4 regions of the Dyella sp. AD56 genome follow, and region 3 is predicted to be linked to each of the others. Evidence: predicted binding sites of a transcription regulator. Region 3 holds the regulator's gene; each other region holds the start of a gene.

Region 1 (7,294 bases), on a different contig from region 3:
CTGATCGCCTTGGAATTCATTTCGTAGGTGCGCTGCGTTTCGATCATGTTGACCATCTCGGCCACCACGTTCACGTTGGAGGATTCGAGCGAACCCTGCAGCAGCGAACCCATGCCGTTGAGTGCCGGCTGGCCGGTCTGCGGCGCACCGCTGGCGACGGATTCCACGTATAGGTTCTGGCCCATCGGCTGCAGGCCGGCGGGATTGATGAAATCCGCAAGCTGCAACGTGCCCAGCGTCTGCGGCGTGGCCGAAGCGGTGGTGGTCGCCGACACGGTGCCATCGGAACCGATGGTCAGGCTCTGCACATTCGGCGGCACGGTGATGGCCGGCTCCAGCGGATTGCCGTCCGCCGTGACCAACTGACCGTTGGGATCGGTATGCAGCGAACCATCGCGCGTATAAGCCACGGTGCCATCGGGCATGCTCACCTGCAGGAAGCCGCGGCCCTGGATGGCCACGTCCAGCGAGTTGCCGGTCTGCGTGATACTGCCTTCGGTGAAGAGTTTTTCGTTGGCAACCACTTTCACACCGGTGCCGAGCATCAAGCCCGACGGCGACACGGTCTGTTCGGTGGTCTGGCCGCCCGGCTGGCCCTTGTTCTGGTACATCAGATCCTGGAACGACGCACGCGAACTCTTGAACGCGGTGGTGTTGGCGTTGGCCAGGTTGTTGGAGATCACGTCCATGCGCGTCTGCTGCGCGTCAAGGCCGGTCTTGGCAATCCAGAGGGAAGAAAACATCGGTCACTCCTTGATTAAGCGGCAGCCTTAGTTGCCCTGAAGCAGCTTGAGGCTGGAATCGGCGTTGTCCTCGGAGGTCTTGATGGACTTCACCTGCATGTCGTACTGGCGCGAAAGCGCGATCATCTTCACCAGCTCGGACGACGGATTAACGTTGCTGCCTTCGAGTTCACCCGAATTGATGGTGACCGTGTCGTCGATGGCAGCGGTGCTGCCATCGCCCATGTGCATCAGGCCATCCGAGCCCTGCGTCATCTGCGTCACGTCCGGATTGACCAGCTTGATGCGGTCGATCTGCGACACGGAATTGGGGCCCTGCCCCTGTGGCACCGTGGAAATGGTGCCGTCGGAGCCGACGCTGATGTCTGTGGCTGGTGGGATGGTGATGGGCCCTGAACCGCCCATCACCGGATTGCCTTTCGAGTCTGTCAGCCCACCATCCGCGGTGAGCTGCAGATCACCCGCGCGGGTGTATGCCTCTGAACCGTCCGGCGACTGCACCGCGATGAAACCGTCGCCGCGCACCGAGATATCGAGCGCCCTGCCGGTATTGATCGGCGAACCCTGCCCGCTGCTCTGGCCGATGCCCTGCGCCACCGCGTTGATGCGCGCCGGCTGACCATCGCCCAGCACCGGCACGCTCTGGAACGCGGAGAGCTGGCTCTTGAAACCGACCGTGGAGGCGTTGGCCAGGTTGTGGCTCACTGCCTCCTGGGCGCGCATGATCTGCGTCGCCCCGGTCATCGCTACGTAGACGGAACGGTCCATGGCGATCTATTAACGAGAAACCGCGTTGAACAATGCCGACGCCAGCGTGTTGTCGGTCGACAGCACCTGCGCATTGGCCTGGTAGTCACGCTGCGCCTGGATCATGTCCACCAGCTGCGCCGTGGTATCGGCCGTGTTGGAGCTTTCAAGCGCACCCGACTGGATCGCGCCGAACTGACCCACGCTCGCCGTACCCATCACGGCCGGACCGGAATCGGTGCTGGCTGCCCACGTGGTATTGCCCATCTGGCGCAGGCCCTGCACGTTGGCAAAGTTGGCAATCGCCACCTGACCGATCTGCGTGCTCTGGTTGTTCGAGTAGTACGCCGTGATGACGCCCTTGCTATTGATGTCGATGCTCGACAACGTGCCTGCTTCGAAACCATTCTGCTGGATAGTGCCGGCCGAATAGTCCGTGCCGTACTGCGTGGTGTTGTTCACGTTGAGCGACAGCGTCATCGGCGACGAACCGTTGCCCAGATTCACCGTATTGAAGGCCAGCGTGCCGTTGGTCGGCGTAGCTAGCTTGCCGGTGGAATCAAAGGTCATCGGCTGCGTGCCGGCGTTCTGGCCGTCCACGTACAGATTGGCGTTCCAGGTGTTGGTGCCGGACTTCACGTAGTAAATCGTCGCTTGGTGCGAACCGCCCTGCGAGTCATACACGGTCACCGGCGAAGCGGCGTTGTAGCTGGTGGAATCCGTCGTGCTGAATGCGTTGGTCGGCACGGTGGCGCTGGCCGGCAAGTTAGACGTCATGGTGATGGTCGAGGTCGCCGTAGCGTTGCTCTGCGCCGTCACCCAATTGAAGTCCTTCAGCGTACTGGTATCAAAACCACCCGCGCCATTGGCCGCGTACATCTGCAGGCGCGAACCGTCCGGCGTGGTGACGTAGCCGCTCGGGTCTTTCTGGAAATCACCGGCACGCGTGTACTGCACACCACTGCCGTTGTTCACCACAAAGAAGCCGTTGCCGCTGATGGCGAGGTCCAGGCTGTTGTTGGTGGTCTGGATATCGCCTTGATTGAACTGCTGGGCCACGTCCTGCAGACGCACGCCGCTGCCCACCGCGGTGGAGTTGAGGTTGAGGCCAGTCACCGCGAAGACATCCGCGAACTCCGCGCGCGAACCCTTGAAGCCGGTGGTGTTGGCATTGGCGATGTTGTTGGCGATGACGTTGAGATCGGACTGGGCAGCGTTGATGCCGCTGAGCGCCGTATTAAGTGCCATGTTCGGTTCCTCGTGATGAGATGACGCTTAGCGCGTCAGAGAATCTGTGCCACCTGACTGAGCGGCACGCCGCCCACGCCCGATACCTGCAGGTACGTACCCAGCGAACTGCCGCCGTAACCCACAGCCGTCACCGTGCCGGCGACGTAGGTGTCCAGCGAGGTACTGCCACTGCCGGCCTGGATGGTGTACGTGCCTGCGGCGATGGCATTACCGTTATCGTCCTTGCCATCCCAACTGAACTGCGCAAGGCCAGTGTTCTGCGCGCCCAACGGAATATTGCGCACCACGTTGCCGCTGCCATCGACGATCTTCACGTTGACGGTGGTGGCGCTGGTGACGTTCACCGCTCCCTTCACCGCATCGGTACCGTCGAATGCGGCCGAGCTGCCTGGCACGAGCACCTCGCGATTCACCAGGTTCGACGAGCTGAGCACCTGCGAGGTCTGCATAGCCGTGTTGACGTTGCTGGCGAGCGACTGCAGATCGGTATCCAACTGCTGCGTCGCCGACAACTGGCTGAACTGCGCCATCTGCGAGACGAACTGCGAGTTGTCGACCGGGTTGGTCGGATCCTGCGCCTGCAACTGGGCCGTCATCAGCTTGAGGAAATCGGCCTGCGTCATCGTGCTCGACAGCGCCGAGTTCGCACTCGACGTGCTGCCCGAACTCGAACTGTTGCTGGACGTGTTGTTGGTAGTGCTGGGTATCGTAGACACGAGGGCTCCTCCCGGCTCACTTGCCGAGGTCGAGGGTCTTGATCATCAATTGCTTAGTGGTGTTCATCGCTTCGACGTTGTTCTGGTACGAACGCGACGCGGTGATCATGTTCACCAGCTCATCGATGGGATTGACGTTGCTGCCGTAGACGTAACCGTTGGCATCGGCCATGGGATTACCCGGCTCGTAGCGCGTCTGCACGTCGGCCTGGCTTTCGGTCACGCCCTGCACCTGCACGCCAACAGCGCTGTCGGCCTGCGAGTTCTTTGCGCCACCCACCGCCTTCTGCACGGCCGAGAACAGCGGTTCCTTCGCGCGGTACGCGCCTTCCGGCGTGCTCGACACGCTATCGGCATTGGCGAGGTTGCTCGCCACGGTATTCAAGCGCAGCGACTGCGCTGCCATACCCGAACCCGCGACATCGAAAATCTTGAACATAGACATCAGCCCTGGCCTCCTGTGATCGCCGTGCGCAGCATGTGGATCTGCGCCGTGATGAAGGAAAGGCTGGCCTGGTAATGCACGCCGTTGGCGGCGAAGTTGGCCTGCTCGACCTGCGTATCCACCGTATTGCCGTCCATCGACGGCTGCGTGGGCATGCGGTAAGCGAGTTGCTGCGCGGATTGCGCCTGCGGATCAATCTGTCCGGGCTGCGTGATGGTCATCGCCAGCGTGTTGCTGGTGCCACTCGCACTGGCCAACGCCTTCTTGAAGTCGACATCGCGCGCGAGATAGCCGGGCGTGTCGGCATTGGCCAGATTGCTGGACAACACTTCGCTGCGCTTCTGCCACGTATCGAGCGCCTGCGTGTGCAAACCGAACAGGTTGTCGTTGATGGAACTCATCGCTCACTCCTGCGGCGAGGGCCGCGGGATGACTTGAGCAAATTGCGTGCCACTGTTTGAGTGGTGCCTGGGAAGCCGCGTGGTTGTTGGGTTTGTTGCGTTTTTTGCGTGTGTCGCGAGATGGGTTTTACGTGGGGCTGTCGGAAAGTCGACGCGGGGTGTAGCGGGTTACTGACGGGGGTTTGGCGTTGGGGTGGTTGTTCACCGTGCCGCAGCAGCGAGCCTGCTCCCTCTCCCCTTTGGGGAGAGGGTTGGGGTGAGGGGTCAATCTCGCCTCACCGTTGTGATCGTCACCCCGGCGAAGGCCGGGATCCAGTGACCTTCCGCTTGGTTGTCGCGTCACGGCGACCTGGCCGCCTACGCGGCGGGCGTTTCGCCCTCCTACCGGAGGCCGAGTCACTTTTCTTTGCTTGCCCAAAGAAAAGTAACCCAGAGAAAGGGCACCCCCACTTGGCGCTGGCCGGTGAAGCCGGCCAGTTCGTGAGGGGTGGCCGGGCTTTTCGACAGGGCTTCCTGCCCTGGCGAAAAGGGATCGGCATCCTTGCCGATCCCCCTGCGGGCCTTTTCGTCCACCCCTCACCGCCGCACAGGGGGCCCGACGGTCAAAGGCGAAAGCGGACGGCTCGTGCAGCAGCGCTGCACATCGCATCGCGACAGGTCGCGTTGCTCCTGTCTTAGCGATCAAAGTCGAGGCAGAAGAGAAAGCAACGTAGCCCGGATGAAGCGCAGCGAGAATCCGGGAAGACTCGCGGAACCCTACTTCTAACCGACACCAACATGCGACGTCGTCAACAACACGTTGGGTCGCATCGCCACGCTCCGCGACGCGATGTGCAGCGCAGCGGCACGAGCCGTCGGCTCTAGCTCTTGATCTACCAGGTCCCCGTATGAGGCGGCGGGCGGGTGGAGAAAAGGCCCCGCAGGGGAATCGGCATGGATGCCGATTCCTTTTCGCCGGGGCAGGAGCCCCGTCGAAAAGCCCGGAACCCGACCGCGCACCTGGAGGGCCGCAGGCCCGAAAGGCGCCTCATCCGGGGTGCCCTTTCTTTGGGTTACTTTTCTTTACTCCGGGCATCCTGCCCTCCGCCCTTCGGGCCGGCTTCGCCGTTCGCACGCGCTCCTGCGCGTGCGTGGGCAAGCAAAGAAAAGTGACCCGGCCTCCGGCAGGAGGTCGGAACGCACGCCGCGTAGGCGGCCAGATCGCCGTATTGCTAAAACCAAACACTGAGGCTCTGGACCCCGGCCGGCGCCGGGGTGACGATTCTATCGAAACGCTAAGGCGAGCACCCACCCCTCACCCCAACCCTCTCCCCAAAGGGGGGAGGGAGAAAAGCAAAGAGCCAAGCACCGCTCCCAAAACTCAAAACTCCCCAAACCTCTCCGGCATTAAATCCAACACCGCCTGCGCCAACACATCCGGCTGAAACTTCGCCACAAAGCGATCCGCATTCACCTCGCGCACCATCGCCTCATTGAAAATTCCACTGATCGAACTGTGCAACACCACTTTCAGCGTCCGCAGCGCGAGCGTCTCGCGAATTGCGCGGGTCAACGCATAGCCATCCAGCCGCGGCATCTCGATGTCCGACACCACCAGCGTCACCCGCTCCTCGCCGGGCGATTCAGCGATGGCCTGCAGCCGCTCCAACGCTTCGCGCCCATCCGTCGCGACCACGCATTCCACATCCATCTGCCGGAACAGGTTCACCAGCTGATTGCGGGCAACCAGCGAGTCGTCCACCACCATCACGCGGCGCGGCTGCAGGTCGTGGACCCGGGCGATGCGCTGCATCGGGGCCGACAGCTCGGTGGGCGTGGCGTTGAGTGAGGCCAGTACATGCTCCACGTCCACCACCGCCACCAGCGCACCGTCCACGCGCGTTACCGCGTTGACGCGGCTGCCGAAGCCCAGCGCGGGCGCCGGCGCGGCGAGCGACTCGCCGTCGCACTGGACCAGCCGCTGCGGCTCGGCCACCAGAAAGCCCTGCACGCTGCGGCTGAACTCGGTGACCATCAGGTGCGCAGAAGTGACGTCGCGCAGCGAGGGGTACCCCAGCGCAACGGCCAGGTCGATGATGGGGATAGTGGTGCCGCGGTAATCGCAGCTACCGGCAATCAGGGGATGGGCGTCAGGCATGCGCTCCATCGGCGGGCGACGCATGACCTCGCGCACCTTGAATACGTTGATGCCAAACAGCTGCTCGTCGCCCATGCGAAACAGCAGTATGGCCACGCGGTTATGCCCCGCCAGCCGGGTCTGCTGCTCCACCTTGTCCATCCACGCGCTCATGCGGTTTCCTCGCGGCGGCCCAGCCGCCTTTACTCCCCGCGTATCGGCCGGGTCAGCCACGGCTTGAGCGCGGGATGGCCCTCATGGCACGTCGCTTGCTTCTCAAGTTCCGACGTTCGCCGCCGATGCCTGGGGCGACCCTTATAGGAAGGAACGATCCACCCATGAGTCTGATCTGGAGCCAGCATCTCGCCGATCTCGCCCGCGCCGCCGCCGCGGGTGACCGGGCGCAGGTCGCACAGCTATCGGCCCGGCACCCCCGCACAGCGCAGGCCTTGGCCCCGCTGCTGGCGGCTGTGTCCACTACGCGGCCACCGGTAGCCGTCGCCATGCAGACGATGGAACAACTGGGCCTGGTGCTCGGCGCGGCCCAACAATTGGCCCGCGAACAAGCGTCCATGCACAAGTCGGCACAGGAAAGCCGCGACGACGTCGGTCGTTTGACGGACGGCAGTGCCGGAATCTCGACATCACTGCAACAGATCGCCACCAGCCTGAGCTACGCGCGTCAGACTGGCGAAGGCAGCGAGCGCAGCGTGAGCGAGCTGGACGGTCAACTGCGCCTGCTGCGCACCGCTCTATCGGCCATGAATCGCAACCAGAGCAAGCTGGCCGAGCAAGTGGCGCAGATCCGCAAGCTCACCGGGGTGGTGCAGGAGATCGCCCACCAGACCAACCTGGTTGCCCTCAACGCGGCTATC
Region 2 (7,294 bases), 150 kb from region 3:
TAGCCGGCATACACCGTGCCGGCGTTGCCGCCACTGGCACCGGTGCCCTGGCCGTTGTCGTGCGAGGCCGTGGCGCCGTAGCTGAACTGGTTGTCCTGGCCCAGCGTGCCGTTGATGCCTGCCTGGTCCAGCGTGTGGCCGGTACTGTCGTGGGTGAAGCTGGCGCTGAAATTCGGCGCATGGACGGCATCGCCCAATGGCAGCGTGAAGCTGGCGTACAGCTCATTGCTCATGCGCGAATAGGCATCGCGCGTACGCGTCACCGACAGGTTGTAGCTCAGCCGGTGGAAACTGTTGTTGTAGCCGGCCTGGAACTGCACATCAGTGCCGTTGCGGTTCCAGTAGTCGATGGCCGAACCGGTGACGTAGAACGAGCCGCCACGCGTGCCAAGGCGCTGGTTCATCGTGATATCGAATCGGCTGCGCTGACGGTCCAGCTGACTGGTGTAGGTGCTGAAGTTGCCGTTGTTGCTTCCCTGCAGCGCGGCCAGCTGGGCCGGTGTCAGCAGGTTGGTGGTCGACACGCCATCGATGGTGGTCAGCGTGGTCGGGTCCACGTAGCGATAGCCACGGGCAATGTCCTGCAGAGTCAGCGCATCACGCAAGCCCAGATAGCCGCTGGTGGAGTAGCGATAGGTCGCCACGCTCAACGAGGTATTCGTATCCGGCAGAATCTTGCTGTAGCTCAGGCGCACGCTCTGGCCGTTTTGCGTGGACTGGCCGGGAATCTGGGTGCGAGCGTCGGTCAGGTCGACAGCGATGGCGCCGAAGCGTGTATTGAGTGCGGTGCCAATCTGGACAGCGTCGTAGCCGTTGGTGCCCACCACGCCTGCGTAGCCAGTGATCAGGTTATTGAAGCCGCGCTGTACGGTGGCTTCGACGACGCCAGGGTTGGAGTGGAAGTTCAAGTCGTGCAGCTCGCCGGCCACCAGCGAGAAGCGGTAGACGCCGGGACGAAGCAGTTGCGGCACCGACGCATAGGGCACGGTAAAAGTGCGCACGCGGCCATCGGCCTCAGTGACATTGACCACCAGGTCGCCGCCGTAGCCGGTGGCATAGAGGTCCGAGATCACGAACGGGCCCGGCGCTACGGTGGTTTCGTAAAGCACGGCACCGTTCTGACGCACGGTGACCTTGGCGTTGGTTTCGGCCACGCCGCGCACGGTGGGCGCGTAGCCGCGCATGGAGTCCGGCAGCATGCGGTCGTCTGTGGTCAGCTGCGCGCCGCGCACGCTGATGCTGTCGAACAGATCGCCCGGCGTGTACGAGTCGCCGACGGTCAACTGCGCACGCAGGCTCGGCACGTCATGGCGGATATAGGTGTCCAGGTTCTGCCAGTGCGACTGCGTGCCTGCGCCGGCAGCACCCGACTGCACCACCAGCGTGGAGTCATGGCGCAGCTGCCAGCCGTCAATATTGATGCCGGCGTTGAGGCCCAGGAACGACGAGGTCTGCGTGATGCCGTTGCTGTGGTTGCGGTAGCTGTTGGCGTTGTAGTTAAGCAGGCCGGCGTTGACGCCTTGGTCCCAGTTCTCGGGACTCACGTAGCCGCGCGCATGGCCGCCCATCCAGGCCTGCGGAATGCTCACGTCCAGGCGCAGGTTGGGTTGGTCAAAGTTGATCGTGGCGGCATCGATCAGCTCACCGATGGCTACGCAGGCGGTACTACCGTCGGCGAGCTTCGCCTGTTGCTCGGCGCTGAGCTTCTGCAGCGGCAGGCCCATCTGGCCGAACAGCGCCTTGGTCACGCAGGCTTGTACCGGGGCATCCGGCGTTGGCGAGGCAAAGCGCACGTCGGCGCGCCCCACCCAGACTTCATTGAGATAGATGTCGGTGCGATAGACGCCCGGCATGATCACGTTGCCGCGCTCGAAGCGCGAGAGGTCGTTGGTGTTGTTGCCCGAACCCGAGAGCAAGCTGCGATCGAAATCCGCTTCCACAGCGGAAGAACCTTCCGCGCCTGTCGCCGCCGGGCCAGCTGCCGCGGCGTGCGAGGCACCATGCCAGGAGAGGAGCGCGCCGCCGATGGCCACGCACAGCAGTGCGCGACGGACAACGGTCTGGCCGTTGCTGCTCACGTGGCTGTGGAGGGCGCGCGAATGGGTCACGGGGCCACCGTGGCCTTGAACTGGTCGCCCGCGCCGTAATCGTTGATAGCGCTGAAGGTCACCACGCTGCCGGCGGCCGGCTTCGGCGCATCACCATGCAGGGACAGGCTGAGATCGCCCATGGGGTCGACCATGCCGATGTCGGCGGCTTCATTGGCGCCACCGGCGTTGACCTGCACATCGGTGAGGGTGACGTAATACGGCGTGGGGTTGTGCACCTTGAGTGCATAGCCCTTGCCGTCGGCTACGACCTTCCAGGTCAGCGCGGCGGGTGCCTTGAGCGGGTCGCCAGCCAGGCCGGCCGGGCGGTAGAACATTTTCAGGCGCGAGCGCAGCGCAAGCTGCAGCAGATTCTGGCCTTCGGCCTGCGGGCCGGTCGGCTTGGGCGGCACTTCGAGCACATTGAGCCAGAACAGCGACTCGCGGTCGGCCGGCAGCGGCTCATGGGTAAACACGATGCGCAGGCTTTGTTCCCGGTTGGCCTCCATGCGGAACAGCGGAGGCGTGATCAGGAACGGCACCTGCACGGAATCGGGGGTGGAATGCACATCGCCACGGTCGATCCACGACTCGACCAGCACGGGATGATCATTGCTGTTGGTCAGGCGGACGGTCACTTCACCGTCCTTGCCCGGAAACACCACACGGGTGCCACCGATCAGAACATTGGCTTGAGCCTGGGGCGCGCTGAGGCACAGGGCCAGCAAGCCCGCGCCAACGGCACAGACGAACTTCTTCATGGGAAAACCTCGTGGGATTCAGGGCCGCCGAGGAAGGCGAGGATTGTGCCGGGGCCCCGAGGAGCCCCGGCACGAGGTGCAGCGGGTCTTACTGGTACAGCATCGTGAACTGGACGCTGGTGGTCACCGTACCGGCGCCGGCAGCGGCATTCGCGAAGTACTGGGCGTAGTACGGGATGGTCGCGCCGCCGCTGGCCAGGGTGGCCTGCGTCACAGCCTGCGAGCCCGAGGCTGCATTCAGGGAGATGGCAGTGAAGTTGCTGTTCAGCAGCTGCACTTCCACGCCGGTGGCGGTGCCGCTGTTCTTCAGGTTGCCGTCGGACAGCACGGTCGGGCCCGGCTCGAAGAACGTGGTGGCCTTGGTCAGCGTGCTGCCGCAGTTGCTCAGCACGATGTTGAACGGCGTGCGGCCGGCAACGGCGTTGGCAGCGGTCAGGGCGGTGGTGGAAACGGTCGGCAGGGTCACAGCGATGGTGGCCGGGCCGGTGGCGCTGTTGATCTGGCAGGTCGAGGTGTTGATGTTGCCGGTGATGTTGATGGTGCCGTCAACGGCCGATGCGGTACGCGGAGCCAGGGCGGCAGCGGCGACGCTGGCAACCAGGGCGGTGGAGAGGAGCAGCTTGTTCATTCGATGTCCTTTGTCAGACGTAATGGAAGAAAACCAACGACTTGCGCGCTTCCGGACCAATTGGGACATCGCCCCCCGATTGCGCTGTTTGGCTCCCGGGTCGGCTTCGTGTGGCCGACGCCTGGGTGCTTACCGACCCTTAAGCAACCGCCGTGCCAACCGACAGCAGCACACCGGAATGGCTATTTCGACAGAAATGAGAGATTGTCGTTAAAAAATAGTTATGACTTGGGCCGGCCGCAGAGGGTCACATCCGGGGCTCGAGATGAGCGGAATGTGCAAATTGCGTCACATTTTAGGAATGATCCTATTAGCGAATCGCTCAAGTTCCGGGATGGTCTGGCCGATATCGCCGGCGCATGTAAGGCGTGCTTTACATGATTTCCGGGTGACCTTGCGCCAAGTGTCAAGGTTGCTTGACAGCTGGCGGATCAGCATGGAACGTGTGGGCAACACGATCTCCCTAATTAAAAAGGAGTGTGCTGTGAGGGTGCCCACCGTGACCTACTCCATCCTGGGGATCAGTTTTTGGCTGACCCGCCGCGAATGAACAACCGTATTCGTGAACTGCGCGGCGACCACGGTTGGTCGCAGGCCGATCTGGCTGAACGCCTGGATGTCTCGCGCCAGACGGTGAACGCGATCGAGACAGGCAAGTACGATCCGAGCCTGCCGCTGGCTTTCAAGATTGCGCGGTTGTTTGGTCTTTCTATCGAATCGATCTTCGAGCCGGAACCGCCTGCGGTGGCGCCGGTATCGAGACACCCAATGGAGTGAGGGAGAGCACTCATGGCAATCAAGGGCCGAACCGCCTTTCGCATAGGCGTTGTGGTCATCGCGCTGGCGGCTCTGGGGTGGCGACACTTCCATCCCCCGTCAGCCGAACCTCTTGCGGATACCCCGCCTGCGACCACATCCACCGGCAAACCGGCCACACCGGCCAAGCCGCCCACGTGGAAATTGGGCTCGCTGACGCTGACCCCGTGTGAACTGAGCCAGCCCAACAGCGGCCTGTCGACCGCCGCGTGGTGCGCACCGTTCGAGGTGCCGGAGAACCGCGATGACCCGACCAGCCGGAAGATCCACCTCAAACTCGCGGTGATCAGAAGCAGTGCGCAGGTCGCCAGCAAAGACATGTTGGCGATGCTCGCCGGTGGTCCGGGCCAGGCCGCGACGGAATCATGGCCGGGCGTGTCGGCCGCGCTGCAGCCGCTCACCGCGCATCGCCACGTGGTATTGCTGGACCAGCGTGGCACCGGGGGCTCCAATCCGCTCACCTGCAAGGACGAAGGCGAAGGCACCGAGGGTGGCTCCGACGACATCGTCGCCGGCGCCGATCGCCAGAAGCGGGAAACCGAGCGTTGCCTGAAGCAGCTTCAGGACACGGCCGATCCGCGCTACTACACCACCACCATCGCAGCGCAGGATCTGGAAGATGTGCGCAAGGCGCTGGGCTCGCCGAGCTTCGACCTGGTGGGTGTGTCCTACGGCACGCGTATGGCTCAGCAGTACGCCATGCGTTATCCAAAAGCGGTGCGCAGCCTCGTGCTGGATGGTGTAGTGCCCAACGAGCTGGTACTGGGGCAGGACTTCGCGCGCAATCTCGACGACGCCCTGAAGGCGCAGTTCGCCCAATGCACCGCGAACGACGCATGCCGCAAGCGCTTCAACGATCCGTACCAGACGCTCTATCAATTGCGCGATGCGCTGCGCGCGAATCCGCACAAGGTGAGCTTCCGTGACCCACAGACCTACCAGAGCGTGCAGCGCACCTTGAGTGAATACTCGTTGTCCAGTGTGGTGCGCATGTTTGCGTACTCGCCGCTGACGGCTTCGTTGTTGCCGCTTTCCATTGATGCAGCAGCGCACGGTGACGTGGGGCCGCTATTGGGGCAGGCCAAGCTGTTGTCGGGTGATCTGTCGGACACCATGAATGGTGGCATGCAGTTGTCGGTGATCTGCAGCGAGGACGCCGACCTGCTCGCTTCGAACGATGCGGACGCACATACCATTCTGGGCACGCGCATGGTCGATACCTTGCGCAACACCTGCTCCGTGTGGCCCAAGGGCACCCGTCCCGCCGACTTCCACGAGCCGCTGAAGACCGACATCCCTACGCTGCTGTTCTCCGGCCAGTTTGATCCCGTCACACCGCCGCGCTATGGCGACCAGGTAGCGAAGAACCTGAGCAACGCGCGTCACCTGGTGCTCACCGGGCAGGGTCACAACGTGATCAATGCCGGTTGTGCGCCACAAGTGGTGAAGCACTTCATCGAAGACCTCCATCCCAAGACGCTAGATGCCTCCTGCCTACAGCGCTTGCAGGCCACACCTATGTTCATCGATTTCAACGGAGCGACGCCATGATCGAGGTGAAAGATCTGCACAAGGCGTTCGGTACCGTCAAAGCCGTGGATGGCGTCAGTTTCACCGCGCGCGATGGTGAGATCACCGGCTTGCTCGGTCCCAATGGCGCCGGCAAAACCACCGCGCTGCGCATGCTCTATACGCTGATGAACCCCGATCGAGGGCGGGTGCTGGTGGACGGCATCGACGCCGCCGAAGATGCGCTCGCCGTGCGACGCCAGCTTGGCGTGCTGCCGGATGCACGAGGCTTATACAAGCGCCTTACCGCGCGCGAAAACATTGACTACTTCGCACGCCTGCATGGCCTTCCCGAGGAGGTGATCGCCTCCCGCCGGGAAGCGTTGGTGAAGGCGCTGGAGATGGAAGATATCGGCGATCGCCGTACCGAAGGTTTCTCCCAGGGCCAGCGCGTGAAGACGGCGATTGCCCGAGCACTTATCCACGATCCGCGCAACGTCATCCTCGACGAGCCCACCAATGGCCTCGACGTCATGGCGACGCGTGCACTCCGCCAGTTCATGCAGCACCTGAAGAGCGAAGGGCGTTGCGTGCTGTTTTCCAGCCACATCATGCAAGAGGTTGCGGCGCTGTGCGACCGCATCGTAGTCATCGCCAACGGGCGTGTGGTGGCCGATGAATCGCCCCAGGCGTTACGTGAGCAGACCGGTGAGTCGAACCTCGAGGATGCCTTCGTCAAGATCATCGGCAGCGAAGAAGGACTCGCCGCATGAGTACGACGACTACGCCGGCTACTCGCACGCGCGCCTTCCTTACTGTCTTCCTCAAGGAAGTGAAGGAGAACCTGCGCGATCGCCGCACCATCATTAGTGCCTTTCTCACCGGTCCACTGCTGGGGCCGTTGATCCTGGTGATGTTGCTCAACATCACACTCAATCGTCAGTTCGATAAAGCGGAGAAACCGCTGCCTGTACCTGTCATTGGTGCCGAGAATGCCCCGAACCTGATTAATGCGCTGAAGGCGGATGGCATCGTGCCCAAGACGTCGATCGACAATCCGGAGCTCGCCGTGCGCAGGCAGGACGCCGACGTCGTGCTGCGCATTTCGCCGGATTACGCTACCGCCTGGCGCAAGGGTGAGGCCGTGCAGGTTGAGCTGATCTATGACTCCTCGCAGCGCGATGCCAATGCCGCGTTGGAGCGCGTGTCACAAGTGGTGGAAGGCTACGCACGCCAGCAGGGTGCCATGCGCCTAGTGTCGCGCGGGCTCTCGCCTAGCACCGCGTGGCCGGTACAAGCCGCCAGGCGCGATCAGGCCACGGCGCAGGCGCGCGCGGCGCTGATGTTCTCGATCCTGCCGTACTTCTTCGTGCTCACGGTGTTCATGGGTGGCATGTATCTGGCGATCGATCTCACCGCGGGCGAACGCGAACGTCAGTCGCTCGAGCCCTTGTTTGCCAATCCGGTGCCGCGCTGGAAGATTCTCGCGGGCA
Region 3 (7,294 bases):
GATTTCACGATGCCCTCAAACGACCCCGGCGTGCCGCCGTGGCTGGGCAAGTCGCTCTATGCCTGGGTCGACAAGAGCGGCACCCTGCTGAAGCTGCAAGGCCCGGTCTACATGCACCGAGCCGCCTTCGCGGACACCCCCATGACGGAAATGCACACCACCGACGTCACCGCCTGGCCCAAGGACAACCTCATGGTGACCGACGCCCCAGCGCATATGAAGCAAGGCCCACGTACACTTAACGGGGTCGGCATGCGTGCCAACCTCAACACCAATCATCTGGAGCTGTTCGATGAAGTCACCGGCTCGTTTCCGCCGCGACCCAAGAAGTCTCAAGCTGCACCTCGCCCTGCTGGTCCTGGGGCTGCTCGTCCTGCAGCCGGCGCTGGCCAAGCAGGATGACCGCAATCAGCCGATGAACTTCTCGTCCAAGACCATGGACGGATTCAACGCGCCCAACACGGTCACCACGCTGACTGGCAACGTCGTGGCCACGCAGGGCACGATGAAGATGACCGGTGCTGTCGCCAAGCTTTATCTGGATAACGACACACAGGTATCGCGTGCCGTGGTGACGAGCAGTCCTGGCGTCCTTGCGCATATCGAACAGTTGGATGACTGCGGCAATCTGATGCAGGGTGATGCCATCCAGCTGGATTACGACAACATCAACGGCATCGCGGTGCTCACCGGCAATGCCGTGGTGCGCCAGCAGGGCCGTGGCGAGTTTCATGGCGACAAGCTCACCTATAACACGCAAACCTCGCTGATCACCGGCGAAGCCGGCGGTGACGGTCTGGTGCACGGCGTCATTCTGCCCAAGGCAAAGCCCGGCACCACACCGCCGCCCGCCAGTCAGGTGGCTGCCCCAGCCTGCCACCCCAACGCCGCGCCCGCTACACCACCTGCTGCTGCACCCGCTGCCGCACCCAAGCCGGCCGAGGCCCACTGATCGATGCTTTCTGCTGAAGGTCTGCAAAAAAAAAAGTTTCAAGGCACGTCAGGTCGTGCGTGACTTCGCCTTCTCCATTCGCGAGGGTGAAGTGGTCGGCCTGCTCGGCCCCAATGGCGCGGGCAAGACCACCTGCTTCTACATGGTGGTGGGCCTGATAGAAGCCGATGCCGGCGTGATCAAGCTCGACAAGCAGGACATCACCGGCCTGCCCATGCACCAGCGCGCCAAGCTCGGTATTGGATACCTGCCGCAGGAAGCTTCAGTGTTCCGCCGCCTTACCGTGTCCGACAACATCAAGGCGGTGCTCGAGCTTCGCGAAGGCTGGGACGAAAAGCGCCGCGCCAACGAGCTGGAAAGCCTGCTGGACGAACTGAAGATCTCGCACATCGCGGACCAGAAGGGCATCAGCCTTTCCGGTGGCGAGCGCCGACGCGTGGAAATCGCGCGCGCACTCGCAGCGCACCCGCGCTACATGCTGCTGGACGAACCGTTTGCAGGCGTGGACCCCATTTCAGTGGGCGAAATCCAGCGCATCGTGCGCCACCTCAAGGAGCGCGGCATCGGCGTGCTCATCACCGACCACAATGTGCGCGAAACGCTGGGCATCTGCGACCGCGCGTACATCCTCAATGATGGCGAAGTGCTCTCCCGCGGCACGCCTGCGCACATTCTTGCTGACGAGAAGGTCCGCGAGGTTTACCTCGGCCGCGAGTTCCGCCTGTAACGGTTGCGGAACAGGGCATACCCACGCACAAACCTCGGAGATAAACCTGAGGTAGTACGCGATTCCGCCTTCGACCTATGGCCGACCCCGGGGGCAAGAGTTAGGATGACCTTCACATTCATCCCGACCGCTTGGCATGAAACCCGGACTGCAGTTTCGCCTCAATCAACAGCTCACGCTGACCCCCCAGTTGCAGCAGGCTATCCGTCTGCTGCAACTGTCGCAGCTTGAGCTGGAGGCCGAACTGAGGCAGATCGCCGAAAGCAATCCGCTGCTCGAATTTTCGGATGACAATCCGGACGAGCTGGACGGCGAAGAGCGCGAGCCGATGGAGCCGCTCCCGACGAGTTCGGCGAGCTCGACCAGCAGCGATACCGTTGACGATGCAGAGGCCCCCGAATGGGGCGACGCCTATGTCGATGGTGGCAGCGACGACCCCATCGACTTTTCCGCCAGCAGCGGCTCCTCGCGCAACAGCAATCCCGACGAGGACGGTTTCGAGCCGCAGAGCGCCGCAGCGGAAACGCTGCAGGAACACCTGCTCTGGCAACTCAACCTCACGCACATGAGTGCACGCGACCGCACCATTGCGGCCGTGCTCATCGATGCACTCAATCCGGACGGCTATCTCACCGAGAGCATGGAGTCGCTCACCGCGGCCCTGCCGGCCGACCTTAGAGCGACGCAGGCGGAAGTGGAATACGTGCGGCACATGCTGCAGCGTTTCGACCCCACGGGTGTCGCAAGCGTGGATCTGCGTGATTGCCTTACCGTGCAACTTCAGCAGTTCGCCCCCGACACGCCTCAGCGCGAGCTCGCCTTGCGCATCGTGGATGCCGAACTCGAACTGCTCGCCCGCAACGACATCGCGCGCCTTGCCCGCAAGCTACGCGCGAACGAGGACGACACCGCCGCCGCCGCCGTGCTGATCCGCAGCCTCGACCCGCGTCCCGGCGCTGCGCTCGACGTCACGCCCGTGGAGTACGTCGCCCCCGACGTTTACGCGCGCAAGGATGTCGGTCGCTGGCGTGTCAGTCTCAACCCCGATTGCCAGCCCCGCCTGGGTCTTAACCAGCATTACTGCGGCCTGATCGCGCAGGCCCGCGGTACCGACGCAAGTTGGATGCGCGGGCAGCTGCAGGAGGCACGCTGGCTTATCAAGAGCCTGGAATCACGCGCCGAAACGCTGCTCAAGGTGGCCGAAGCCATCGTGCGTCGCCAAAGCGCCTTCCTCGACTACGGCCCTGAAGCCATGCACCCGCTGGTGCTGCGCGAAGTCGCCGAGGAAGTGGGCATGCACGAATCAACGATTTCACGTGTAACTACCCGCAAGTACATCCATACGCCGCGGGGCACGTTCGAACTCAAGCACTTCTTTTCCAGCGGCGTGTCCACCGAAGACGGTGGCAGTGCGTCGGCCACCGCCATCCAGGCCATGCTGCGCAAGCTGGTCGATGCCGAGGACCCGCGCAAGCCGCTGTCCGACCAGGCTATCGCGGAGGAACTGCACCGCAAGGGCATTCAGGTTGCCCGACGCACTGTCGCCAAATACCGCGAAGCCATGCGCATTCCCAGCTCCAGCGAGCGCCAGCGCGCTGGCTGAACGGGCCTGCCCGTCCACTGTGGCAAAGCGCCTCGGGAACTTGGCGGCAAAAAAGGCGTCCCCATAATCAGAGGTAAGACGATCCGAAGGGAACCTGTCATGTCAGGGCCGTGAAGGTCTTTCTAACGCGAAGAAAGCTTCAGAGGTGCATAGTGACTTTCCCGACTTGGTGAGGAGGCCGGAAATCCCATCGGAAAACTAGGGCTTTCAAAAGGTGTGTCGGCCACGACATAAGCGACCGGTGCATCGACCCCAGCCGCACCTGCGGCAGTACTGAAGGAGGCGCAACATGCAAGTTCAGCTCAGCGGTCAGCAGATTGAAGTCACCCCGGCCCTTCGGGATCACGTGAACAGCCGGCTCGACCGCCTTACCCGCCTCGACGAACGAATTCTCAGCCTGAGCATCGTTCTTTCCGTGAACAAACTGCAGCAGCGAGCTGAAGGCACGCTCTGCGTCACGGGCAGCACCCTGCACGCCGAAGCGCTTGAGAACGACATGTACGTCTCCATTGATGTCCTCTTCGACAAGCTGGTGACACAGCTGCGCAAGCACCGCGAGAAGATCAGCGATAAGCATCAGCGCGCCGTCCGCGACGAGCGCCTGTACGGCTGACCGCCCCGGCCCGCCCGTGCTCCGGGCGGGCCCTCTCCCCCTCCGAATCCCCCGATCCAAGGCGCCCGACGGCGCGAACTGGCACAATGTCCGTGCAGCCCCCTTCTTTTGGCTGCAGAAAGGACATGGCTTGGACCGGCTGACCGCCCGACAACTCTACGACAGTGTTCACGAGCGCATGGCTTTGCGCTGGGTTTCCGGCATGCGCGGCGAGTCGCGCGTGCTGGAGCAGGCTGCGACCACCACGCGCCGCCCGTCGTTGATTGGCTATCTCAACGTCATCTATCCCAACAAGATTCAGATCATCGGCACCGAGGAACTGAATTTCCTCGACAGCCTGGATTCGCGCCAACGCTGGGAGGCGATCAACAAGATCGCCGCCTATCAGCCCGTGGCGATGATCGTCACCAAGGATCAGCCCATCCCCACCGACCTGCGCGAGGTGGCGGAAGAAACCAACACGCCTTTGTGGATCAGCTCCAAGCGCGGCCACGAGCTGCTGACCTGGATGCAGTACCACCTGGCACGCATTCTCGCGCCCAAGATCACTCTGCACGGCGTGTTCCTCGAGGTGTTTTCCATCGGCGTGCTGATCACCGGCGAATCAGGATCAGGCAAAAGCGAACTTGCGTTGGACCTGATCAGCCGTGGCCACCGCCTGGTGGCCGACGATGCCACCGAATTCACCCTGATCGCACCGGACGTGATCGACGGCACCTGCCCCGAACTGTTGCAGGACCTGTTGGAAGTTCGTGGTCTTGGCGTATTGAACGTGCGCGAGATGTTCGGTCACACCGCGGTCAAGCCTTCCAAATACCTTCGCCTCGTCGTGCATCTCAAACCTCTGCGCGATGGGGAAGACACCGATGGACTCACACGCCTTACCGGCGACATCGGCCACCGCGAGATCTTCGAGGTGCCGGTGCCCATGATCACCATTCCCGTAGCCCCTGGTCGTAACCTTGCCGTGCTGGTCGAGGCGGCCGTGCGCAACCACGTGCTCAAGAGCAAGGGCATCGACCCCGCCCAGACCTTCATCGACCGCCAGGCGCACCAGATGCGTCGACTGCCTCCCTGGTGACCCATGACAGAGACGACTATCCGGCACCCTGACGCCATCCACCTGATCGTACTCACCGGCATGTCCGGTGGCGGCAAGACCGTGGCGCTGCGCGCGCTGGAAGATCTGGACTTCTACTGCGTCGACAACCTGCCCACCGTCCTGCTGCCACAACTCGTGGCGGCGGTGAGCCTCAATGTGGAAGGCAAGCGCCGCAACGTCGCGGTTGGTGTGGACGTACGCAACCCGGGTGAAGACCTGCAGCGTATGCCCGCCATGCTGTCGGAGCTGGCCGCTGTCGGCGTGCACACGCATCTGATTTTCCTGGATTGCCGCGACGACGTGCTGATCAAGCGTTATTCGGAAACGCGACGTCGCCACCCACTCTCCTTCCGCGGCCTGTCACTCGCCGACGCGATCGCCGAAGAACGGCGCTTGTTGCGCCCGCTATCGGCCATTGCCGACAAGGTCATCGACTCCAGCGATCTGAACGTGCATCAGCTGCGTCGACTCATTGCGACGGGTTATGCCGAAGCTACCGAAGGGCTGACGCTGATGTTCCAGTCGTTCGCCTTCCGCCGAGGCCTGCCCCTGGACGCGGACTTCGTGTTCGACGCGCGCTGCCTGCCAAACCCCCATTGGGATCCCAGGCTGCGCCCGCTCTCGGGCAAGGACGCAGCCGTGCGCGACTACCTGGATACGCAACCGATGGTCGCCGAATACTTCGCCGACACAGCGCGCTGGCTGGATACGTGGTTGCCACGTTTCGAAGCCGATGACCGCAGCTACGTCACCATCGCCATCGGTTGCACCGGCGGCCGACACCGTTCGGTGTACCTCGTTGAAAAACTGGCCGCCCATTACCGCACGCTGCGTAGCGGCGTGCTTACCTTCCATCGTGAACTCGAGTGATAGCCATGCTGTCCAAAGCACTTCATCGGACCGGCACGCCGTCATGAGCGTCGGCGTGCTGTTGATGACGCACGAGGCGGTCGGCCAGGCGCTGATCTCTGCCGCTCACCACGTGCTACCCAAGCTGCCCCTGCGGGTGGAAGCTGTCGAAGTTCCGCCGCAGGCGGATCCGGACGTGATGCGTACGCTCACGGCCAAACACGCGCGGGAGCTCGACGAGGGCAGCGGCGTGCTGGTGCTCGCCGATTTGTACGGCGCTACGCCCTGCAACATCGGGCTGTCGCTGAGCTCACTCGGGGTGCGGTTGCGCTGCGTATCGGGACTCAACCTCCCGATGCTGTTGCGCGTACTCAATTACGCAGAAAAACCGTTGGATGAGTTGGCGGAGATTGCCGCCAGCGGGGGCCGCGGAGGGATCTTCATCGACCATGCTTGAAAAAGAAATTGTCGTCTCCAACAAACTGGGGCTGCATGCCCGGGCTTCGGCCAAGCTCGTGCAGCTGGTGCAGGGTTTCAAATCCACCGTGTGGCTGGTGAGCAAGGGCCGCGAAGTCAACGCGCAGAGCATCATGGGCGTCATGATGTTGGCAGCCGGTATCGGCACGCCACTGACGGTTCGCGCCGAAGGGCCGGACGAGCAGTCCGCCGTCGATGCCGTCGCCGCCCTGTTCGATCGCAAGTTCGACGAAGGAGCCTGAGTGGGCAGAGAAAAGATGACATGCATGCGTCACCCTGAGGCCGTATTCACGGCCCGGTTGGCTACGTCGTGCCATCTTTTCTTATCAGGAATCCACGCGTTGGCGGGATGCCGGCGTCACGCGCGGCCAGCTCGGCCGTTCCACCACGGAAGGCCGATATGAGACAGATACTGACAGGCACCCCCGCAGCAAAAGGCATGGCCCTCGGCCGTGCCCGCTTGGTGCAGCCTAGCCGTTATCTGGTCGATACCCGCCCGCTCGCCGAAGACGAAGTAGACGTCGAGTTGGAGCGCCTTCATCGCGCGCTTGATACAGCTCGCCAAGAATTGCGCGAACTTCGCGGCAAGCTGCACGGTGCACTCGCTCGCGAAGTGAACGAGTTCATCGACGCGCATAGCCTGCTGCTCGACGACCCGGAACTGCTGCGCGGACTGGACGATCTGGTGCGCATCGGCCACTACCGTCCGGGCGCCGCACTGAAGAAGCAGCGCGATCGCCTCGCGGCCGTGTTCGAAGCGATGGACGATCCTTACCTGCGCTCGCGCAAGGAAGACGTCGACCAGGTCATCAGCCGCGTCATCTCCGCTCTGCAACGCCAGACCAGCCGCGAAGAGCGCAAGCTGGCGGCGCGCGTGGGCGAGATCCTCATCGCCGACACCATCGCCCCCGCCGACATGGCCCACCTTGCCGGCAGTGGCCTGCTCGGCGTGGTCGCCAGTTCCGGTAGCC
Region 4 (7,294 bases), on a different contig from region 3:
CGGGTTGATGGGTTCTTTCTTCAGCAGGGCATGCTCATCAACGTCGAGCGGACCCAGGCCGTCGAGCGGTAGGCCATCTGCGCCGATTACCCGCCCCAGCAGGGCATGGCCTACTGGCAGCCCGCCGGTATGCGTGCACGGGCGTACCCGGGCATTGGGCAACACGCCATGCATCTCCGTCACAGGCATCAACAACAGGCGTTCGTCAGCGAAACCGACGACTTCGGTATCTAGTTCGCTGCCATCAGCGGTGGTGACCATACAGCGGGCGCCAAGCGGCGCTTCACAGCCCTCCGCCTCCAGCGCCAGACCCACCACGCGGCGCAAGCGGCCTTCCACGGTCAACGTGCGGACACCCACCGCGCGCTGGCGGCGACGGGCTAGCCGCTCTTGCCACAGCGCGCTACGCGGCGAGTCCGGCTGCACGCTCATCCACGCACCTCGTCGGCGTCTTCATCGGTTTCTTCGGCTTCCGCGCCGAGCACGGCATCGACTACGGCGGCGAGCCGCGTTTCGACACGCGCATCCAGGCGCGAGCGTTCGCTCTCCAGCAGGCAGTCGCCGCGCTGGAGGCTATTGTCCGGCAGCAACTGCCAGTGCGACTCCACCATGTCCAGCGAGCGCAGCAGCGCCAGATCGTCCGGATGCAGGCGTACACGCAGGTTGCCCGTTGCAGACGGCAGCGCCAGTGCAGCCTGCCGCACGGCTTCCACCACCAGATCGGGAGCGGTGCGCAACTCGTGCGCCAATACCTGGCGCGCGACCGTCATGGCCAGGCGCGCCAGTTCCAGTTCTACCAGCTCGTCCATGCTGCGCAGCGGACGCGCCGCCGACTCCAGCAAGGCGTCCAGACGCTGCATGCGTTCTTGCAGCACGTCGCGCGCCTCCGCCATGCCCTGGGCATGGCCGGCGGCGTAGCCTTCCTCGCGCGCTTGTTCTTCCAATGCCTCCAGATCGCGCACGGTCGGTTGCTGGACGGTCTCCACGGGAGCCGGTTCCGGCGCAGCCGACTCACCGACCTCCGGTGGAAGCCAACGCTCGAATGCTTTCCAGTCGTCCCTGTTCATCACGGCGCTCATGCCACCAGCTCGTCACCCGTACCGGAAAGATTGATCGCGCCGGAATCGGCCAGCTTGCGCGCGATGGCGAGCACTTCCTTCTGCGCCGAGTCGACTTCGCTGAGTCGAACGGGACCGGACACTTCCAGATCGTCGCGCAGCATGTCGGCGGCGCGCTTGGACATATTGCCGAAGATCTTTTCGCGCACGCCGGGCTCTGCGCCCTTGAGTGCGGTGACCAGGCGGGCTGTCGGCACTTCGCGCAGCAGCGTCTGCATGCTGCGATCGTCGAGCTCGGCCAGATCTTCGAACACGAACATCAGCTCCTCGATGCGGCCACTGAGGCTAACGTCGTGGGTGCGGATGGCCGCCATCAGTTCGTTCTCGCGCGTGGTTTCCATCGCATTGAGGATGTTGGCCGCCGCTTTCAGTCCGCCGACGCTGGCGGACTTGAGTTTCTTGGTGTTTCCGCCAGCGAACTGGCGCTCCATGATCTCGTCGAGCTCGTTGAGGGCGTGCGGCTGCACGCCGTCAAGGGTGGCGATACGCATCACCGCATCGCTGCGGGTGCGCGGCGGCAAGTAACCGATGACTTCAGCCGCCTGATCCGGTTCCAGATGCGCCAATACCAGCGCGATGATCTGCGGATGCTCCTGGCCGATCATCTCGGCAATGGCGCGGCTTTCCATCCACTTGAGCGATTCCAGGCCCTTGCTGCTACGGCCAAGAAGAATGCGGTCGATCAAGCCACCCGCCTTGTTCTCGCCCAGCGCGTTGACCAGGATCTTGCGGATGTATTCCTCGGTGCCCACGCCAAGCGAGGTATGACGCCCCATGTCTTCGTTGAGGCGCGCGAGCACCTGTTCCACGTGCTCGCGCGTCACGTTGGACATGCCGGCCATGGCCGTGCCCACCGCTTGCACGTCGCGCGCGCTGAGGTGCTTGAGCACTTCGGCCGCGTCTTGCTCACCCAGGGTGAGCAAGAGGATGGCCGCGCGCTGCGCGCCGCCGATTGGCATATCTGTCTTCATGATTCGTTCCGCCCGCTAACCTGCTGTGCCGTGGCCGGCCGAAGAAATGTGTTCTGCGATACGACAGCGCGGCGCTGCTCCGCCGACCGCGCGTGAAACCGATGGCCGTCATGGGCCGCGAAGTTGCGATCAGCCGCCATCTTCGCCCACCCAGCTCTTGACCACCTGCGCGACCTGCTTGGGGTTCTCGCTCACCATGCGGCGCGCCAGACCAATGCGCTGTTCATAGGCAAGCTGCGGCGGCACGCCGCCGAGCTTGACCAGGTCGTCGCCTACGTCTTCATCGTCCACGCGCACCGAAATAGTGGGCGCACCGGGACCGGCGCCCGCCAGGGCCAGTTCGCGACCCGGTGTAGGCGCGCGCGACAAGCCGCGCAACAACGGACGCAGCAGACCGAAGGCCACCAGTAGCGCTACCAGAATGCCGGCGGCCTGCTTGATCAGGTCGAGCATGCCGGGCCGCTCCCAGAACGGCTGCGTGGGCGTAGCCATGTCGGCATTGGGGTCTTGATGGAACGGCTGGTTGATCACGCTTACGTTGTCGCCGCGTCTTTCGTTGTAGCCAACGGCGTTGCGCGTGAGTGTGGTGAGGTGTTCCAGTTCCTGCGGCGTGAACGGCACGCTTTTGGGCGCGCCCTTGTCACCAGCCACGGTCTTGTTGTCGAGCACCACCGCCACCGTAAGGCGCGCAAGTCGGCCAGCGGGATCACTGACATGGCTGATGGTGCGATCGAGCTCGTAGTTGCGCGTGGCGCTGCTCGACGTGTCGCCCGGGGCGTTGCTCTGCGCCGTGGTCGCCGCCGCTTTGCCGTTCGCACCCTTGCCCGCCGCAGGCTTGGCCGCCGTCGGCTGGGCCACGTTGTTCGGTGGCTGATTGCTCAGCGCACCCGGCACCGACGCGTCGTTCGCCTGACCCACATGACTTTCGCTGTTGGTCTGTTCGCTGCGCAGCGCGGGATGTTCGTGATCGAACGTTTCGGTCGCCTTTTCAGTCTCACTGAAATCCAGGTCCGCATACACCTGCGCACGCACCTTGCCCGGACCAACCAGTGGCGTCAGCAGTTCTTCAATGCGCTGCGCGTAGGTGTTTTCGATACGCGTAGCCAGACGCAGGCGCGTGTCGCCGATGGCGCTGGCGCTTCCGGCATCTGTGGTGGTGAGCAGTTGACCCTGCTGATCAACCACCGATACCTGTTTGGGGTCGAGATTGGGCACGCTGGAAGCGACGAGATGCACAATCGCCGCCACCTGACTCGCGTCGAGCTGACGGCCGGGATACAGCGTCACCAGCACCGAGGCACTCGCTTCCTTGTTGTCGCGAATAAAGGCCGATGGCTTGGGCAACGCCAGATGCACGCGCGCGGCGCGCACCGACTGCAAGCCGGCGATGGTGCTGCCCAGATCCGTTTCCAACATCTGCTGGTAACGCGTGCGCTCGGCCAGATCACTCATGCCGAACGGCGAGTCGCCACCGGGTACCGCGGTCGTCGCCGAACTGCCCTGCGGCAGACCCTGAGACGCGAGCTTGAGTCGGATCGCGGCCAAATCGGACGCGGGCACCATGATGGACGTGCCATCCGCACCCAATGTGTACGGCGTGTTCGACGCCTGCAACGCCTGCGTGACGGCGGCGGCATCCTTCTGCTCGAGGCCCGCATACAGCAAGCCGTAGTTGGGCCCGCGGGACCACAGCACCACGGCGACGCCAAGGGCGACTGCCGCGGCGACACCCACCAGCAGCAACAGTTGTCGCGATGCCGGCGTGCGCACGAGCTGCTTGAGATCCAGGCGAGAACCGGGCTGCTCGTCGGTGGTCGCTAGGGCGTTATCGGCCATGAAGACTGCTCTTGCTCAAGGGACGCAGTAACGTCGTCATCGGACCGGTCAAACCGGCATGTTCATGATGTTGTTGTAGGCGTCGACCACTTTGTTTCGCACCTGGGTCAACGTATTCAACGAAAGATCGGCCTTGTTGATGGCCACCATGGTCTTGGCGAGATCGGCGCCGTCGTCGCCACGCTCGAAACTCGCTGCCTGGTTTCCGGCATCCATCTGTGCATCGGCTACCGACGAGATCGACTTCTTCAGCAGGCTGGCGAAATCCGTCTGCCCCGGTGCCGCCGCAGTAAATGCCTGCTCGGTCGGCTTGGTCTGCAAAGTGAGCTGGCGCATCTGCGACAGCAGGTTGTTGACGTCGATCTGACTCATGACGGAATTCCAACGCGTAAAGAGTGTCCGAGGGTGTAACTGCACAACCCGTGCCAGCTTCGTGAAAGCCGTTCGCCGGCGTGATAGCACGCGTTCCCGCGACGGTGCAGAACCAACATCTTGCTCAACGAAGACAAGGCGATGCGCGCCAAACGCATCGCGTGACGCTGGATATACACGTGCGCAGATAGATCGAAACGACGCGACCGAACGACGGCGCGCGACTCTCCGTGACGGAGAGCCGACGTCATCCTTATGCCTGCAGGCTCGGCTGCAACCCGTACTTGCGAAGCTTTTCCACCAACGTGGTGCGCTGCATGCGCAGCAGCTTTGCCGCGTGTGCGACCACGCCACCGGTGACGTCAAGCGCTTGACGGATCAGGCCCACCTCGATGTCGGCCAGATGGTCCTTCAGGTCGAGCCCGCCTTCCGGCAGCATGGCCAGCGATTCGCTCGACACCACGGTCATGGACTCCGGCAACACCGGAGACTGGCCCGTCATCAGCGACAGCAGCGCCGCGCCGCGAACTTCCTCGATCGGTTGTTGGCCGCGATATTTTTCCGGCAGATCGCTCACCCGCACTTCGCTGTGCGGATAGAGAATGGCCAGGCGCTCGACTAGGTTGTACAGCTCGCGCACATTGCCCGGCCATGCATAGCTATGCAGCGCGTTCATCGCACCGGCGCTGAAGCGCACGTTGGCCAGGCCGCGGCGCGACAGGCGCTGGTTGAACTCGCCCACCAGCTCCGACAGGTCGTCCAGATGATCGCGCAGCGCGGGCATCTCCAGCGGGAACACGCTGAGGCGATAGAACAGGTCTTCACGGAACTGGCCGTGAGAGATGGCGTCTTCAAGGTTACGGTGCGTGGCGGCGATGATGCGCACATCGCAGCGCTGTGTGCGATTGCTGCCCACGCGCTCGAACACGCGTTCCTGCAGCACACGCAGCAACTTCACCTGCATCGGCAAACTCATGTCGCCGATTTCGTCGAGGAACAGCGTGCCGCCCTCGGCCAACTCAAAACGGCCCTTGCGGGTACTGATCGCGCCGGTGAAGGCGCCCTTCTCGTGACCGAACAGTTCGCTTTCCAACAGTTCGGCTGGGATAGCGCCGCAATTGATGGCGACGAACGGCTTGTCGCGACGCGACGAACATTCGTGGATGCTGCGCGCCACCATTTCCTTGCCGGTGCCCGAATCGCCCAGCACCAACACGCTGGAATCGAACGGCGCCACCTGGCGTACCAGTGCGCTGACGCGGGCCATCGGGCCCGAGCTGCCTACCAGCCGGACTTCGGAGCGACGCGGCGACGCTGCCTGCGACCCGCGCATAGCTTCGGAGAGCTGCTCATAGCGCAGCGGAAATTCAATGATGCCGATGCGGCTTGCGTTCGCCGCCTTGTCCGCGCCAAGGCGGGACAACCATTCCGAATCAGCGGCCATCAACACCATGGCCTGGTGGGAAGCCTCACCCAATCGCGAGAACTGGCGCTCGGCTTCTACTTCATCCCGCACATTGCCCACATACACGGCACGCCATGCGTGCGTCGCCTCGTCCACCATCTCGCAATCTTCGCCACGCTGCGGGCGATAACCGAGAAATTCCAGCGCCGAAACGACCGACTCCGCCCTGCGGTGATCGGACTCGATCACCAGTACGTCGAACTTGCCCATGTGATGCTCTCGTGCGTGCTGCTTCATTGGTGACCCCCTGGATTGCACCTTCGTGCGTGACGACATTCCGTCGGCGTCCGCGAGGAGGGAGGAGCAAGAAGAGGGCCAGTCGGCACGAATTTTCGACACGAACTTGCAACGTGCGACTGCCGGTGAGCGTCACCTTGGCTGAACATCGCCGGGAAGCTTCCCAGCGATGGGCCACAGACCACTGAATCCACTAGGGAAAAATGACGCTACGCAATACTCGGGAAGGTGACCCTGTGCGGCACCTGTTCGAGATGTGCGTCAAAGAACTTTCGTGTCGGGTTTCAGTAGCGTGATATCGATCACATTTGATCTGTGATCCCGATCGAGGCTCTAGAAGGCCGTCTGTCGGCGCTCTGCCACTTTACGTCGATGATGGCGGAACACCAGCCGCTCAATCGCGTCACATGTGGCCTCGTCCATGGCCTCAAACACGGCAAAAATGTGATGTTCATCACACTCTTGTGCGTGTCGGGCCACCAGTTCGAGCGGCAATGCCAGGCATCCATCGAAGTGCAGCCGCACCATCGTGCGGTCTTGCCCTGCAGGCCAGATCGACAGGGGCAATAACGCGCCGATCGCGTTAAAGCTGACACGGGCACGGGGGGGCAATTCGGCCTTTTGCTGGAGAAGCTGATCCAGCATGGCCATCAGCACGTTCAGTTTGCTGTCGAGCCGCTGCATGTCCTGCGCGAGGGGATTCTCTTCGTCCGCTGGCTCGCTGCGACGTTCACTGAAGACGGCCAGGGTGCCCAGCACGCTGAGATTGCGGTCGCGCATGGCAGCGCGCTGCAGGTCGCCGGGAAGTTCAGCCAGCGCGGTGCAGCTGACGTGAAGGCCGTCGTCGTAGGTGACCCGTTCGGAGAATGCCTGCCAGGAAGCGTCTTGCATGATGCCCTCGTCACTGGCCGTCCGGATCGCGGCCGCCCGGGATTATGCGCGCTTCCACCACGCTGCCGCGCTTACTCGTGGCCCGCGTGCAGGTACGCGCTGAGTGCGCGATGGCGATGCTGATGTTCCTGAAGATCGGCGCCCAGGCGATCGCGCTGACCCCGGGCCAGCTCGCGCACTTCTTCGGTGTGGGCCAGCAGCGTCTTGAACAACGGCAACATCTCGGACTCCGTGGTGGAGAGCAAGGCGATCTGCTGGCTGCGTTCGGCTTCGAGAATCGCCACAGCCTCCCAGTCATCCCCACGGGCGGCGGCCAACATGCGTTCGCTCATAGCCAGCAGGGTCGCGTGCACGGCGTCCACCATGATCAGGCCGCCACGCTGGGCGCGCGGCTTTGCGCTGCC

The links. Region 3 encodes sigma-54, which starts transcription at its own class of promoters, with help from an activator protein. Its sites were predicted from a motif close to TGGCACGNGCNTTGC; they were not measured.
Region 1: flgB (flagellar basal body rod protein FlgB) is a predicted target of sigma-54. The motif match lies at 4,341-4,355, and genes of this name have one in related genera.
Region 2: DyAD56_RS01055 (fimbrial protein) is a predicted target of sigma-54. The motif match lies at 3,620-3,634, and genes of this name have one in related genera.
Region 4: fliE (flagellar hook-basal body complex protein FliE) is a predicted target of sigma-54. The motif match lies at 4,339-4,353, and genes of this name have one in related genera.

The regions. Positions count from the first base shown of each region.
Region 1 covers NZ_NRDP01000002.1:20,708-28,001, forward strand. Annotated here, with positions in the region: gene flgG (flagellar basal-body rod protein FlgG) at 1-743, opposite strand, end outside; gene flgF (flagellar basal-body rod protein FlgF) at 771-1,511, opposite strand; gene flgE (flagellar hook protein FlgE) at 1,521-2,738, opposite strand; gene DyAD56_RS02250 (flagellar hook capping FlgD N-terminal domain-containing protein) at 2,774-3,457, opposite strand; gene flgC (flagellar basal body rod protein FlgC) at 3,474-3,902, opposite strand; gene flgB (flagellar basal body rod protein FlgB) at 3,902-4,303, opposite strand; gene DyAD56_RS23800 (hypothetical protein) at 4,700-4,876, opposite strand; gene DyAD56_RS02265 (chemotaxis protein) at 5,664-6,593, opposite strand; gene DyAD56_RS02270 (methyl-accepting chemotaxis protein) at 6,758-7,294, shown strand, end outside.
Region 2 covers NZ_NRDP01000001.1:231,477-238,770, forward strand. Annotated here, with positions in the region: gene DyAD56_RS01045 (fimbria/pilus outer membrane usher protein) at 1-2,108, opposite strand, end outside; gene DyAD56_RS01050 (molecular chaperone) at 2,105-2,848, opposite strand; gene DyAD56_RS01055 (fimbrial protein) at 2,937-3,476, opposite strand; gene DyAD56_RS01060 (helix-turn-helix transcriptional regulator) at 4,023-4,253, shown strand; gene DyAD56_RS01065 (alpha/beta hydrolase) at 4,266-5,843, shown strand; gene DyAD56_RS01070 (ATP-binding cassette domain-containing protein) at 5,840-6,574, shown strand; gene DyAD56_RS01075 (ABC transporter permease) at 6,571-7,294, shown strand, end outside.
Region 3 covers NZ_NRDP01000001.1:85,739-93,032, forward strand. Annotated here, with positions in the region: gene lptC (LPS export ABC transporter periplasmic protein LptC) at 1-402, shown strand, start outside; gene lptA (lipopolysaccharide transport periplasmic protein LptA) at 416-952, shown strand; gene lptB (LPS export ABC transporter ATP-binding protein) at 963-1,679, shown strand; gene DyAD56_RS00420 (RNA polymerase factor sigma-54) at 1,816-3,282, shown strand; gene raiA (ribosome-associated translation inhibitor RaiA) at 3,572-3,895, shown strand; gene hprK (HPr(Ser) kinase/phosphatase) at 4,026-4,976, shown strand; gene rapZ (RNase adapter RapZ) at 4,980-5,867, shown strand; gene DyAD56_RS00440 (PTS fructose IIA subunit family protein) at 5,911-6,303, shown strand; gene DyAD56_RS00445 (HPr family phosphocarrier protein) at 6,296-6,565, shown strand; gene ptsP (phosphoenolpyruvate--protein phosphotransferase) at 6,724-7,294, shown strand, end outside.
Region 4 covers NZ_NRDP01000002.1:3,422-10,715, forward strand. Annotated here, with positions in the region: gene fliI (flagellar protein export ATPase FliI) at 1-432, opposite strand, end outside; gene DyAD56_RS02155 (flagellar assembly protein FliH) at 429-1,079, opposite strand; gene fliG (flagellar motor switch protein FliG) at 1,076-2,071, opposite strand; gene fliF (flagellar basal-body MS-ring/collar protein FliF) at 2,219-3,925, opposite strand; gene fliE (flagellar hook-basal body complex protein FliE) at 3,974-4,297, opposite strand; gene DyAD56_RS02175 (sigma-54 dependent transcriptional regulator) at 4,551-5,972, opposite strand; gene DyAD56_RS02180 (PilZ domain-containing protein) at 6,333-6,890, opposite strand; gene DyAD56_RS02185 (flagellar protein FliT) at 6,962-7,255, opposite strand; gene fliS (flagellar export chaperone FliS) at 7,258-7,294, opposite strand, start outside.